DNA from 3 places in the Arthrobacter sp. AG367 genome. Region 3 is predicted to be linked to each of the others. Evidence: predicted binding sites of a transcription regulator. Region 3 holds the regulator's gene; each other region holds the start of a gene.
The links. The regulator Rex, encoded in region 3, represses fermentation and respiration genes when NADH is low (regulators of the CRP and FNR family bind a similar motif). The targets are predictions, from matches to a motif close to CTTGTGAANNNNTTCACAAG.
Positions count from the first base shown of each region.

Region 1: a site for Rex is predicted at 1,549-1,568, ahead of araB (ribulokinase). Genes of this name have one in related genera too.
Region 2: a site for Rex is predicted at 2,649-2,668, ahead of FB478_RS03905 (glyceraldehyde-3-phosphate dehydrogenase). Genes of this name have one in related genera too.

Region 1 covers NZ_VIVE01000009.1:126,539-130,664, forward strand. Annotated here, with positions in the region: gene araB (ribulokinase) at 1-1,407, opposite strand, end outside; gene chvE (multiple monosaccharide ABC transporter substrate-binding protein) at 1,674-2,801, shown strand; gene mmsA (multiple monosaccharide ABC transporter ATP-binding protein) at 2,908-4,126, shown strand, end outside.
Region 2 covers NZ_VIVE01000001.1:845,478-849,603, forward strand. Annotated here, with positions in the region: gene FB478_RS03895 (HNH endonuclease family protein) at 1-543, opposite strand, end outside; gene FB478_RS03900 (hypothetical protein) at 671-880, opposite strand; gene FB478_RS03905 (glyceraldehyde-3-phosphate dehydrogenase) at 955-2,433, opposite strand; gene FB478_RS03910 (TspO/MBR family protein) at 2,703-3,236, opposite strand; RNA gene rnpB (RNase P RNA component class A) at 3,281-3,668, opposite strand; gene FB478_RS03920 (YaaA family protein) at 3,725-4,126, shown strand, end outside.
Region 3 covers NZ_VIVE01000006.1:149,135-153,260, forward strand. Annotated here, with positions in the region: gene FB478_RS15810 (HAD family phosphatase) at 8-826, opposite strand; gene FB478_RS15815 (glutaredoxin family protein) at 905-1,159, shown strand; gene FB478_RS15820 (redox-sensing transcriptional repressor Rex) at 1,253-1,957, shown strand; gene FB478_RS15825 (hypothetical protein) at 2,071-2,922, opposite strand; gene FB478_RS15830 (YceI family protein) at 3,131-3,679, opposite strand; gene FB478_RS15835 (histidine phosphatase family protein) at 3,895-4,126, shown strand, end outside.

The DNA of each region.
Region 1 (4,126 bases), on a different contig from region 3:
CAGCCTGTTCTTGAGCAGGCCGCCGGCCACGATGAATTCCCTGACCGGAACCCCGGCGTCGCGGAAGGCGTCCACGATGGTGCGGGTTCCGAAGGCCGTGGCTTCCAGCAGGGCACGGTAGGTGTCCTCGGGCCGGGTGGCAAGGGTCTGGCCCACCACGATGCCGGACAGCTCGTGGTCCACCAGCACCGAGCGGTTGCCCGAGTGCCAGTCGAGCGCGATCAGGCCGTGCTCCCCGATGGCCTGCCGCGACGCCAGTCCGGTGAGGTACTCGTGGATTCCCAGCCCCGCGTCCCCGGCAGCCTCATGGTATTCGGGCGGGACGCCGTACCTGGTGAACCAGCCGAAGATGTCCCCCACACCGGACTGACCGGCCTCGTAACCCCACAGGCCGGGCACGATGCCGCCGTCCACTGCCCCGCACATTCCCGGCACTTCACGCAGTTCGCTGCCGTTCATCACATGGCAGGTGGAGGTGCCCATGATAGCCACCAGCTGGCCGGATTCCACGGCCTTGGCAGCAGGGGCAGTGACGTGGGCGTCAACGTTTCCCACGGCCACGGCGATGCCCTCCGGCAGCCCGGTCCAGGCTGCAGCCTCCGCCGTCAGGGTCCCTGCGGCGTCCCCCAGCCGCCCGATCGTGTGCTCCAGCTTGGAACTGACAAAGTCCTTGAAGTCCGGATTCAGGGCGGCCAGGAAATCCTCCGAGGGGTACCGCCCGTCCTGGTAGATGCCCTTGTAGCCGGCGGTGCAGGCGTTGCGGACGTAGCGGCCGCACAGCTGCCAGACGATCCAGTCGGCCGCCTCCACCCAGTGGTCCATTTCGGCGTAGGCCTCCGGGTCCTCTTCCAGCAGCTGCAGGCCTTTGGCGAATTCCCACTCGGACGAGATCAGTCCGCCGTAGCGGGGAAGCCAGTCTTCGCCGCGTTCGGCGGCCAGCCGGTTGATCCGGTCGGCCTGCCCCTGGGCGGCGTGGTGGCGCCAGAGCTTCACGTAGGCATGCGGGCGGTTGGCATAGCCCGGCAATTCGTTCAGTGGCGTGCCATCGGCCTTCACGGGCACCATGGTGCAGGCGGTGAAGTCGGTGGCAATGCCGACGACGGCGGCCGGGTCGATCCCCGCGTCAGCCACCGCGGCAGGGACGGCGGTGCGCAGGACGTCCCGGTAGTCGTTGGGCACCTGAAGCGCCCATTCGCCGGGAAGCCGCGTGCCGTCGTCGCCCGCCACGTCACCGGGCAGGGAGCCGGTCACCACCGCATGGGGATATTCATGGACGGCGCTCCCGAGCTCCTTGCCGTCGCGGACCCGCACCACCACGGCGCGGCCGGACAGGGTCCCGAAGTCCACGCCGACCACGCAGTGGTCGTGGCGGGGGTCGGAGCTGGAAGTAAACAGCGCATCTGGCATGGGGTTGCCTCCATCCGGGAGGCAAGCGGCCTCATTACCGGTTTTGTAGGGTCAGGGTCGAGCTAAGTGCTGCAGCAAGTGTGAACGCTAACAAAGAAGAAGTCAATGACATCGAAAGATTTCGGAGTTTCCGGGAGAAGGCTCTTGTTAGCGTTCACAAATCAGTCTATATTGAACCGACACATCAACCATGTGGCCAGGACCGGGAGCACCGTTGCTTCCCGGCCCAACAACACTTCGCGGCAATGCTGCCGCGGAAGGAGATTATGGTGAGAATCAAAAAACTCATGGGCGCGGTGGCCCTTGTCCTCGCCCTGACCGTGGGAGCCACCGGTTGCGGCTCCCGTGGCGGAACCAGCGAATCCAGCGGCGCAGCGAAGCCCAGCGACTCGCTGGTTGGCATCTCGATGCCAACCCAGACATCTGAACGGTGGATCGCCGACGGCGCCAATGTTGAGAAGTCCCTGAAAGACCTCGGCTACAAGACGGACCTCCAGTTCGCCAACGACGACATCCCCACGCAGGTCTCGCAGATCGAAAACATGCTGACCAAGGGCGCCAAGGCCCTGATCATCGCTGCCATCGACGGCACCACCCTGACCGACGTCCTGGCCAAGGCCAAGGAGCAGAACGTCAAGGTCATCGCCTACGACCGCCTTATCAACGGCACTCCGAACGTGGACTACTACACCACGTTCGACAACTACACCGTGGGCGTCCAGCAGGCCACCTCGCTGCTGACCGGCCTGGGCCTGGTCGACGCGAGCGGCAAGAAGGTGGACGGCAAGGGCCCCTTCAACATCGAACTTTTCGCCGGAAGCCCGGACGACAACAACGCCAACTTCTTCTGGACCGGCGCCATGGACACCCTCAAGCCCTACATGGATGCCGGCACCCTGAAGGTCCCCAGCGGCCAGACCAAGTTTGAGCAGGCCGCCATCCTTCGCTGGCAGGCACCCGTGGCGCAGAAGCGCATGGAGGACATCATCACCTCCGCCTACAGCTCGGGCACCAAGCTGAACGGCGTCCTTTCCCCGTACGACGGCCTGTCCATCGGCATCATCTCCGCCCTCACCAGCACCGGCGGCTACGCCAAGGGAAGCCTTCCGGTGGTCACCGGCCAGGACGCCGAAAAGGGCTCCGTGAAGTCCATCGTCGCGGGCGAGCAGTACTCCACCATCTTTAAGGACACCCGCCAGCTCGGCGCACAGGCCGTCAAGATGGTCGACGCCGTCCTCAAGGGCCAGGAACCTGAAACCAACGACACCAAGACCTACAACAACAAGGTCAAGGTTGTTCCGGCCTTCCTGCTGAAGTCCGTGATCATCACCAAGGACAACTACAAGAAGGAACTGATCGACTCGGGTTACTACACCGACGCCGACGTCAAGTAGTCAGCGTCCGGGGGCTGTGGCCGGACCTCCATCCGGCCGCAGCCCCGCCCGCAACCTCCTGCAGCAGCAGGACGGCCAAGCTTCGACCAGTCAGTGGGAATTGACGATGAACACACCCATTCTTCAAATGCGAGGAATCACCAAGACCTTCCCCGGCGTGAAAGCGCTGCAGGACGTCACCCTCGATGTGAACCGTGGAGAGGTCCACGCCATCTGCGGCGAAAACGGCGCCGGCAAATCAACGCTCATGAAAGTGTTGTCCGGCGTCTATCCACACAACACCTTCGAAGGGGAAATCCTCTTCGAAAACGAACCCTGCAACTTCTCCAGCATCTCGGACAGCGAGAAGCGGGGCATCGTGATCATCCACCAGGAACTGGCGCTGAGCCCGTACCTCTCCATCGCGGAGAACATCTACCTTGGCAATGAACAAGCCACCAACGGATGGGTGGACTGGCGCAAGACCAACCTGGAGGCAGCAAAGCTGCTGGCCCGCGTGGGCCTCGACGAAAACCCCGTCACCCCCGTCCAGCACATCAGCGTGGGCAAGCAGCAACTCGTGGAGATCGCCAAGGCGCTGTCCAAGGAAGTGAAGCTGCTCATCCTGGACGAGCCCACGGCCGCCCTCAACGACGAGGATTCCGGCCACCTGCTGGACCTGATCCTCCATCTGAAGGGCCAGGGGGTCACCAGCATCATCATCAGCCACAAACTCAATGAAATCCGCAAGGTGGCCGACGCCGTCACCATCATCCGGGACGGCAAAACCATTGAGACCCTCCGGCTCGATGAAGGCCAGATCACCCAGGAACGCATCATCCGCGGCATGGTGGGCCGCGACCTGGAGAGCCTGTACCCGGACCGCGAGCCGAACATCGGCGAGGAAGTCCTCCGGATCGAGGACTGGTCCGTCCGGCATCCCCAGGACCACAGCCGCATGGTGGTCCGCAACGCCAACCTGCATGTCAGGAAGGGCGAGGTGGTGGGACTTGCCGGGCTGATGGGCGCCGGGCGCACCGAACTCGCCATGAGCGTCTTCGGCCGAACCTACGGCACCGCAATGTCCGGCAAGGTCTATAAGTACGGCGAGGAAATCAACACCTCCACCGTCTCCGACGCCATCCGCCACGGCATCGCCTACGCCACCGAGGACCGCAAGCACTACGGCCTGAACCTCATCGAGGACATCAAGCGCAACATCTCCCTGGCAGCGCTGCGCAAGCTCGCCAAACGCGGCTTCGTGGACAAGAACCAGGAGACCGTGGTGGCCAACGGCTACCGGAAGAGCATGAACATCAAAGCGCCCTCGGTGGCCGCCATCACCG
Region 2 (4,126 bases), on a different contig from region 3:
CAGGCCCTGGGCCCCCTTCTGCCAGGCATCCCCGAGCGCCACCACATGGTCGATCTGGACAGCCCGGCTGCTGTCTGAACCGCGCTGGAAGTCCACGTCCTGGCCTGTATAGGGTTCCCGGAAGTGACCGGCCGTTACCTTGCAGGTGGAGCCTTCGGCGAACACCACGCCGGCAAGGTCCCGTCGCAGGATGTCATTGCGGGTATCGCAGCCGTTCCTGTCGACATCCAGCCACGCCGGGCCGAAGGCCTCGCGGCTGTAGCCGGTTTTCGGTGCCCGGCCCTTCACGGCGAGGCCGTCGAGTGCAGAGAGGGCACTGCCCGCCGGTACGGGGTTTGGTTCCTGCACCGCTTTCATCCACTGGGCATCGAAGACCGGCGCCTCGGTCGGGCCCTCCGGCGCCGGCCCTGCGGCTGCAAACTGTCCTGCGGTGAAGAACCACGACAGGGCAGCGACGATGCATACTGCGGCCGTTGCCAGCAGCGCCCAGGCCTGCCGGGAACGGCGGCGTGCGCGGCGGTAGGCAGCCCAGTGGACGGTCAAGGCGTCGACGCCGGAAGGGGAAAGTCAGGCACCCCAAGAGCCTAGGACAAAGGGCACCCCAAGCCGGTGATATCCACACTGTTGAGGACGAGTGATGGCTCACACGGCCGGCGCGGCCGCCTTTGGGCTACTGCTCCCTGGTGACCCTTCGAAGGTCTTCCTCGGCAATGGCCAGCAGTCCCTCGAGCTGGCGCACGCGGTCCTGGCTGACATCCCCGGCCGCGTGTGCGGCGCGGGCGCGTTCAAGCAGCCGTACTGCTTCCTTGTGGTTCGCCTTGGCCACGTCCAGGGCGTGTTCGAGGGTGGTGTCGTGCTGAAGAGTCGATTCGTTGTCCATGCCACCAGTGTGGTCCCCTTTCCCGGCTGATTCCAGAGAACCAGCCGGGAATTCGCAGGACGTGGCGGACAGGGTCAGACCGCGATGGCGGCCAGGGCGGCGGCGCTTTCCTTGGCGGGGAACGACGGCGGGTTCACGCCGGCCATTTCCTCCATAACGCGCACCACCTGGCAGCTGTAGCCAAATTCGTTGTCGTACCAGACGTAGAGGACCAGGTTCTTGTCCGTGGAGACCGTAGCGAGTCCATCAACAATGCCGGCGCGACGGGAGCCGACAAAGTCGGTGGAGACAACCTCGGGTGAGTCGATGTAGTCGATCTGCTTGCGGAGGTCCGAGTGCAGCGACATTTCACGGAGGTAGTTGTTGACCTCGTCCTTGGTGGTGCCGTTTTCCAGGCTGAGGTTCAGGATGGCCAGCGATACGTCCGGGGTGGGGACGCGGATGGAGCTGCCGGTCAGCTTTCCGAGCAGTTCGGGCAGGGCTTTGGCCACTGCCTTGGCGGCGCCGGTTTCGGTGATGACCATGTTCAGGGCTGCAGAGCGGCCGCGGCGGTCGCCCTTGTGGAAGTTGTCGATCAGGTTCTGGTCGTTGGTGAAGGAGTGGACGGTTTCCACGTGCCCGTGCACCACGCCGAACTTGTCGTTGATGGCCTTCAGCACGGGGGTGATGGCGTTGGTGGTGCAGGACGCCGCGGAGACGATCCGGTCCGAGTCGGTGATGTCCCGGTGGTTGATGCCGTGGACGATGTTCTTCAGCTCGCCCTTGCCCGGTGCGGTCAGGAGGACCCGCGCCACGCCCTTGCTCTGCAGGTGCTGGGAAAGTCCCTCGGCGTCGCGCCAGCGGCCGGTGTTATCCACCACCAGGGCATCCTTGATGCCGTAGGCGGTGTAATCGATGGTGGCGGGGTCGTTGGAGTAGATGACCTGGATCTGCACGCCGTTGGCGGTGATGGTGTTGGCGTCCTCGTCGATCCGGATGGTGCCCTCGAAGGACCCGTGGACGGAGTCGCGGCGCAGCAGGCTGGCGCGCTTGGAGAGGTCGTTGTCGGAGCCGCGGCGCACCACAATGGCGCGCAGGCGCAGTCCGTGGCCGCCACCGGCCTTTTCGATGAGGAGGCGGGCCAGGAGCCGGCCGATGCGGCCAAAGCCGTAGAGCACGACGTCGGTGCTGGTGCGGTCATCGCCGCCCCGCTTGCCAACGATTTCGGCGAGCTCAGCGCGGAGGAACTCCTCCAGGGTGGCGCCGTTGCCTTCTTCCTTGAACTTCTGGTTCAGGCGGGCGATGTCGATCGCGGCAGCGCCCAGCTCCAGTCCGGCCAGCGTGTTCAGCAGGGGCGCGGTGTCCTCGAGGAGCAGTTCGTCCTTGCTCATCCGGCGTGCAAAGCGGTGCGCCTTGAGGATGTTCATGGTGGACTTGTTGATCAGGCTCCGGCCGTGGATGCTGGTGACCACGTTGTTTTCGCGGTACAGCCTGCCGATCACCGGGATCATGGCCTCGGCGAGGGCCTCCCGGCCCATCCACGTATCAAGACAAGAATCAGACGTCTGGCTCACAGAAATACCTTCCTCGGTTCAGCCGTGTACGTCCTCGTACACAGATGTAGGCCACCTGATGATGTCCAGGGGCACCCGCGCCTGCAGGGATGGCCCCCAGGCGCCTGGATCGCGTGCAAAGAAAAACCGCCGGTTGCGAACGCAACTTTCGGCGGTAGAACTCCTGCGTCCGGGATCCATTCTAATTTGGCCCGCCGCCGGGAACACGCTTGCGCTGCGTGAAATCACTCACATGGCCGGGATGCCCCGCAGCCGTGGTGTTGCCGGACTCAGTTGTGGACGGCTGAGTAGAGGTTCAGGCTGGCGGAAAAGACAAGCCAGGAAAAGTACGGCAGCACCAGGAGGCCGGCGGCGGCGTCCACCGGCCCGAAGCGCAGGATCAGGAATACCAAGGTTCCGGCGAGTGCGCAGATAACCCCGAACGCAGCCCAGAGGGCGGCAGCTCCGAGCATTGGGTACAGGGCGAAAAAGGCCGCCGGCCACGCCGCGTTGAGCAGCAGCTGGACAATGTAGCCTGCACGGGTGCTCCCGGTCAGGCCGCCCTTGCGCCAGACCAGCCACGCGGCTGCCGCCACGCCGGTGTACAGCGCCATCCAGGTGCTCCGGAACATCCACGGCGGCGGCATCCACGGCGCCTTCACCGAACCGGCGTACCACCCGTTGGAATTCAGGATGATGGGAACCGAAGCGATGACCCACGCCGCGGCGGACAGCGCCAGGAACCCGCCAAGCGCAATGACCTGGGAACGGATGCCGGGGACGCCGGCCCGGGCGGCGGGACGGGGATCAGGAATAACGGGCACGGTCCAGCATCCCCAACGCATCGCCCTAGGTCAAACGCGGAATGTGGATGGGACAGCCGGTACGCCGGGTTCTGTTCTCCCCTGCCGTTACCGGAAAGGGAGCGACGGCCATCCATCTACGAGTACCGTTGCCGGCACCCTCCAGCGGCCTACCCGGACACTCGGGCGGGCAGCCCTCGAACGTGTCCTGTCTGGCCTTGCTCCGGGTGGGGTTTACCTAGCCTTCCCGGTCACCCGGGAAGCTGGTGGTCTCTTACACCACCGTTTCACCCTTACCTGCCCTTCCCGGCCAAAGCCGGCAATGCAGGCGGTCTGTTTTCTGTGGCACTGGCCTGCGGGTTACCCCGAGTGGGCGTTACCCACCACCCTGCCCTGCGGAGCCCGGACGTTCCTCGAGCCACTTGCGTGACGCGCGGCCGCCTGGCTGTCCCATCCGCCGTCCAGTCTACCGGCGCCGCCACCCGCTTTTGCGCCGGTAGGATCGGACGGTGCTGATTCTGCTTCCCCCTTCCGAAGGCAAGACACCCGCGCTCCGGGGACCCGCCGTCGACTGGTCCACGCTCGGCTTTCCGGAATTGAACCCCTACCGCGCCAAGGTCCTCGAAGCGCTGGGAACCGTCAGTGCCCACCAGGACGCCCTCGCCCTGCTGGGCGTGGGCGCATCACTGCGTGAGGACGTGGAACGCAATACGCGCCTGGGCGCCGAGCCGGCAGCGCCCGCACACAGCATCTATTCCGGCGTCCTGTACGACGCCCTTGGCTATCGGAGCCTGACACCGGCCCAGCGGCGCAAGGCGGACGCGTCCGTCCTGGTGGTCTCGGCCCTGTGGGGTGCCCTTCGCTTCGGCGACAGCGTCCCCGCCTACCGGCTCTCCATGGGCACGGCACTG
Region 3 (4,126 bases):
GTAAGAATTATGCCCGCGGGCCGCGGATGCGGGCGAAGCCCTTCCAGAGGCCGTAGATGGCCCCGCCGAAGGTGGCCGCCTTGAGTCCCAATGTCGCGGCACGGCGGCCTGCGCGGAAATCGTAAACCGGCCAGTTGCGGTCGCGGGCGTGGCGTCGCAGCCTGGCGTCCGGATTGATGGCCACCGGATGGCCCACCAGCGACAGCAGCGGGACGTCGTTGTAGGAGTCGCTGTAGGCCCAGCAGCGCTTGAGGTCCAGGCCCTCATCGTCGGCGATGGCCTGCACGGCCACGGCCTTGGCCGAGCCGTGCAGGATGTCTCCCACCAGCCGCCCGGTGTACAGGCCGTCCGAGACCTCCCCCACGGTCCCCAGGGCTCCGGTCAGTCCCAGCCGGGTGGAGATTACGGTGGCCACTTCGATGGGGGTGGCTGTCACCAGCCAGACGCGGCGGCCCACCCTCAGGTGCTGTTGCGCCAGCGCTTTGGTGCCGGGCCAGATCCGGGACGCGATCATCTCGTCATAGACTTCTTCGCCCAGCGCCTTGATGTCATCCACACTGATGCCCACGGCCAGGGTCAGGGCCGAGTCCCGGACGGCATGGACATCGTCCATGTTCTCGCCGCGGGCCACAAACTTGAACTGCTTCCAGGCCATACCCGCCGCCTGCCTCAGGGTGAAGGCTCCCCGCTGGTGCATCTTGCGGGCCACATGGAACAGGCTGGCACCCCGCATCAGGGTGTTGTCCACATCGAAGAACGCCGCCTCGCCGGGCTGCGGCGCAGCAACCGGCCGTGTGACTACGGCGACGTATTTCTCCTGGGGCATGGAGTTGAGTCTAGTCAATCCACTGGCCCGCCGCCGTCGGCGTCAGCCTCACGCCGGGAACGGCGATACCGTTAAGCCATGGCTACACCCCGCGTCGTCCTGGTCACCAAAGCTGACTGCCACCTTTGTGAGGAGGCGCGCGACGCCGTCGGCCGGGTCACTGCCTCATTGGGCCTTACCTGGAGCGAAGAGCTGGTGGACAACCAGCCTGAACTGCGGGAGCGCTACGCCGAAGAGATCCCGGTGGTCCTGGTGGACGGCGTGCAGCGCGACTTCTGGAAGATCGACGAGGTCCGGCTGGCACGCGTGCTGCAGCGCGCCATGGGCCGGTAGGGAAGTGGCGGCAGTTTCTGATGGTCCTGGTTTTGAAGGCATGAGCGGCAGGGACCTAGAGTGGACTCACAACGCGACGCAAGGGAGGTGCGGGTGACATCCCTGGGTTCTTCGCCCCAGTCTGTCCCGGACCTTCCGGATGCCACGGGCGCACTGACCAAGCAGATACCTCCTGCCGCCGTGGCCCGGCTCACCATCTACCTCCGTGCCCTGAACACATTGCTCTCCGAGGGCGTGGAGCGCGTTTCCTCCGAATCCCTGGCAGAAGCCTCCGGCGTCAGTTCTTCAACCCTCCGCAAGGACCTGTCCCATGTGGGGTCCTATGGCACCAGGGGCGTCGGTTATGAGGTGCAGTACCTCAGCCGCCACATCGCCGCCGCGCTCGGACTGACCCACGACTGGAAAGTGGCCATTGTGGGCGCCGGCAACTTGGGCAAGGCGCTGGCACGCTACGGCGGCTTTGAGTCGCGCGGGTTCGATGTGGTGGCCATCTTCGACGCAGACCAGATGGTGGTGGGCAACGAGGTGGGATGGCTGCGCGTCAGCGACGTGGCAGACCTGGAGACCGTCCTGCACCGCACCGGGGCCAACATGGTGGTCCTGGCCCTTCCCGCGGCCGTCGCGCAGGGCGTTTGCGACCGTGTGGTGGCGGCAGGCGTGCGCAGCGTGCTGAGCTTTGCACCCGTGATGCTGCAGGTTCCCGAAGGGGTCAATCTTCGCAAGGTGGACATGGCCACTGAACTCCAGATCCTGGCCTACCACGCCCAGCGGGCCCAGACGCCCGGGCAGACGGCCTAGGGTTTCCCTGGAAGTTTTCCCCCGGCCCAAGTTTTGGCGGACCCGTTAAAGCAGGTGGCCCGGGATGCGAATGATGCATCCCGGGCCGCGGGCAGTGTCAGCGGGCGGAGTGGCTACCGCCCGTAGGGGTTGCCGAAGCCGCCCGAATAGGGGTTGGCGAAAGGCTGCTGCTTCCGGAAGTACGGGGCGGCTGCGGGAAGGTAGAGCAGCACGATGGCCGCAATTCCCAGGAGCGTTCCGATGGTGGCAAAGCTGGGGGGACCAAAGAGTCCGAAGACGGACAGTGCAGCGAAGACCGTTCCCAGGATGCGGGCCCAGTTCTTGCCCTTTCGGACGAAGAAGGCCACCAGCAGGTAGAGGGCCACGCCAATGATCGCGAACACCACCAGGGTGCCGGCGATGACCCCCTTAATGTCGTCATAGGTGACTCCACTGGCGCCTCCGGCCGCCATCTGGTCCTCGAATGTCCGCCGGAACACCGGATCATCCAGCTGCGTCAGCCCGGTCAGCAGGGAGATCACGAAGATCACTGCCGACGCGATCAACAGCCAGAACGAGATGTTCACCAGCTGCGGGACGCCGTTGCCTCCGGCCGGCTGCGGCTGTTCCGACGGGTACTGGCCGTAGGGGGACTGCCCGTAGGGCGGCTGGCCGTACTGGGGTGCATTCTGCCCGAACTGGGCGCCATACTGCGGCGGGTTCTGGCCGTAGCCCGGGGCCTGCGGCGCATTCTGGCCGTACTGGGGCTGGTTTTGGCCGTACTGCGGCGCTGCCGGCGGCTGGTTCTGGCCGTACTGGGGCGCGTTCTGCCCATATTGCGGGGCGTTTTGGCCATACTGCGGCGCATTCTGCCCGTAGCGGGGCTGCTGCTGGTCTCCGGACTGGGGGCTGCCGGCCTGTTCATGCCCCGGCTGGTCGTTGCTGGGGTCTTGGGGCGACGGGGGCGGGACGGGAGGAGTACTCATGGCGTTCCTTCTGCAGGTCGGGATCCGGGTAGGCTGCCGGGAATCAGTCCTCTGCCTTCCCCCAGCATGGCTTAAGTCCACCGTACCCCCGGCGGGCGGCGTTGTGGGTGATTCAGCGGGTATTGGCGCAGGTGGTTGCCGTTAAACAGGGAACCCCGGCGCCAGGCCGGGGAGGCCTGGTGCCGGGGTTGTGCCCTGGCGGGCGGAACTACGCTGCGGGCGCGATGAAGGCGAGTTCGAGGTTGATGGCAACCTTGTCGCTGACCAGCACGCCGCCGGCTTCCAGGACGGCGTTCCAGGTGAGGCCGAAGTCCTTGCGGCTGATGGTGGTCTCGGCGGAGACGCCGGCGCGGGTGTTGCCGAACGGATCAACGGCAACACCGTTGAATTCGGTTTCCAGGGTCACCGGGCGGGTGACACCCTTGATGGTCAGGTCGCCGGTGAGCTCGTAGCTGTTGCCCTTGGCCACCAGGCCGTTGGATACGAAGGAGATCTCGGGGAACTTCTCCACATCGAAGAAGTCCTCGCCCTTGACGTGGCCGTCGCGGTTGGCGTCGCCGGAGTCGAAGCTGGCGGTCTGGATGGTGGCGTTGATCCTGGACTCAGCCACATCCTGGCCCAGGTCCAGCGTGGCAGCGGCCTCTTTGAACTGGCCGCGGACCTTGCTGATGCCGGCGTGCCGGACAGTGAAGCCGATCTCGCTGTGGGAGTTGTCCAGGGTCCAGGTGCCGGTGGTGACGTCTGCGGGAAGTGCCATGATGTTGCTCCTTGTAAAGGTGTATGTACTGAGGTCCTGCCGTTGAACCTTCATCTGTTGAAGCCTCAACTAACTTGCTGCATCCAGTATAAACATGCGTTTGCATGTTTTGTTCCCGTCCACGGAACATTTCTTCAAAAACTTAAGTTCTACTCTTTGTAGAAGGAGCGGCCCGAGATTTCGGATCGCACGCCATCTTTGAGAAACTGGTAAACATGCCCCAAGCCACTGTCCATCTGCTCCGCCACGGCGAGGTCCATAACCCCGAGGGCGTTCTCTACGGACGGCTTCCCGAATTCCACCTCTCCGAACTGGGGCAGGAGATGGCCCGGACGCTCGCCGAATACTTCCGGCAGCGCGCCGAACGCGGCGCCCGCATCACCTACCTGGCCGCCTCCCCACTGGACCGCGCGCAGGAAACGGCGCGGCCGACGTCGGAAGCCCTGC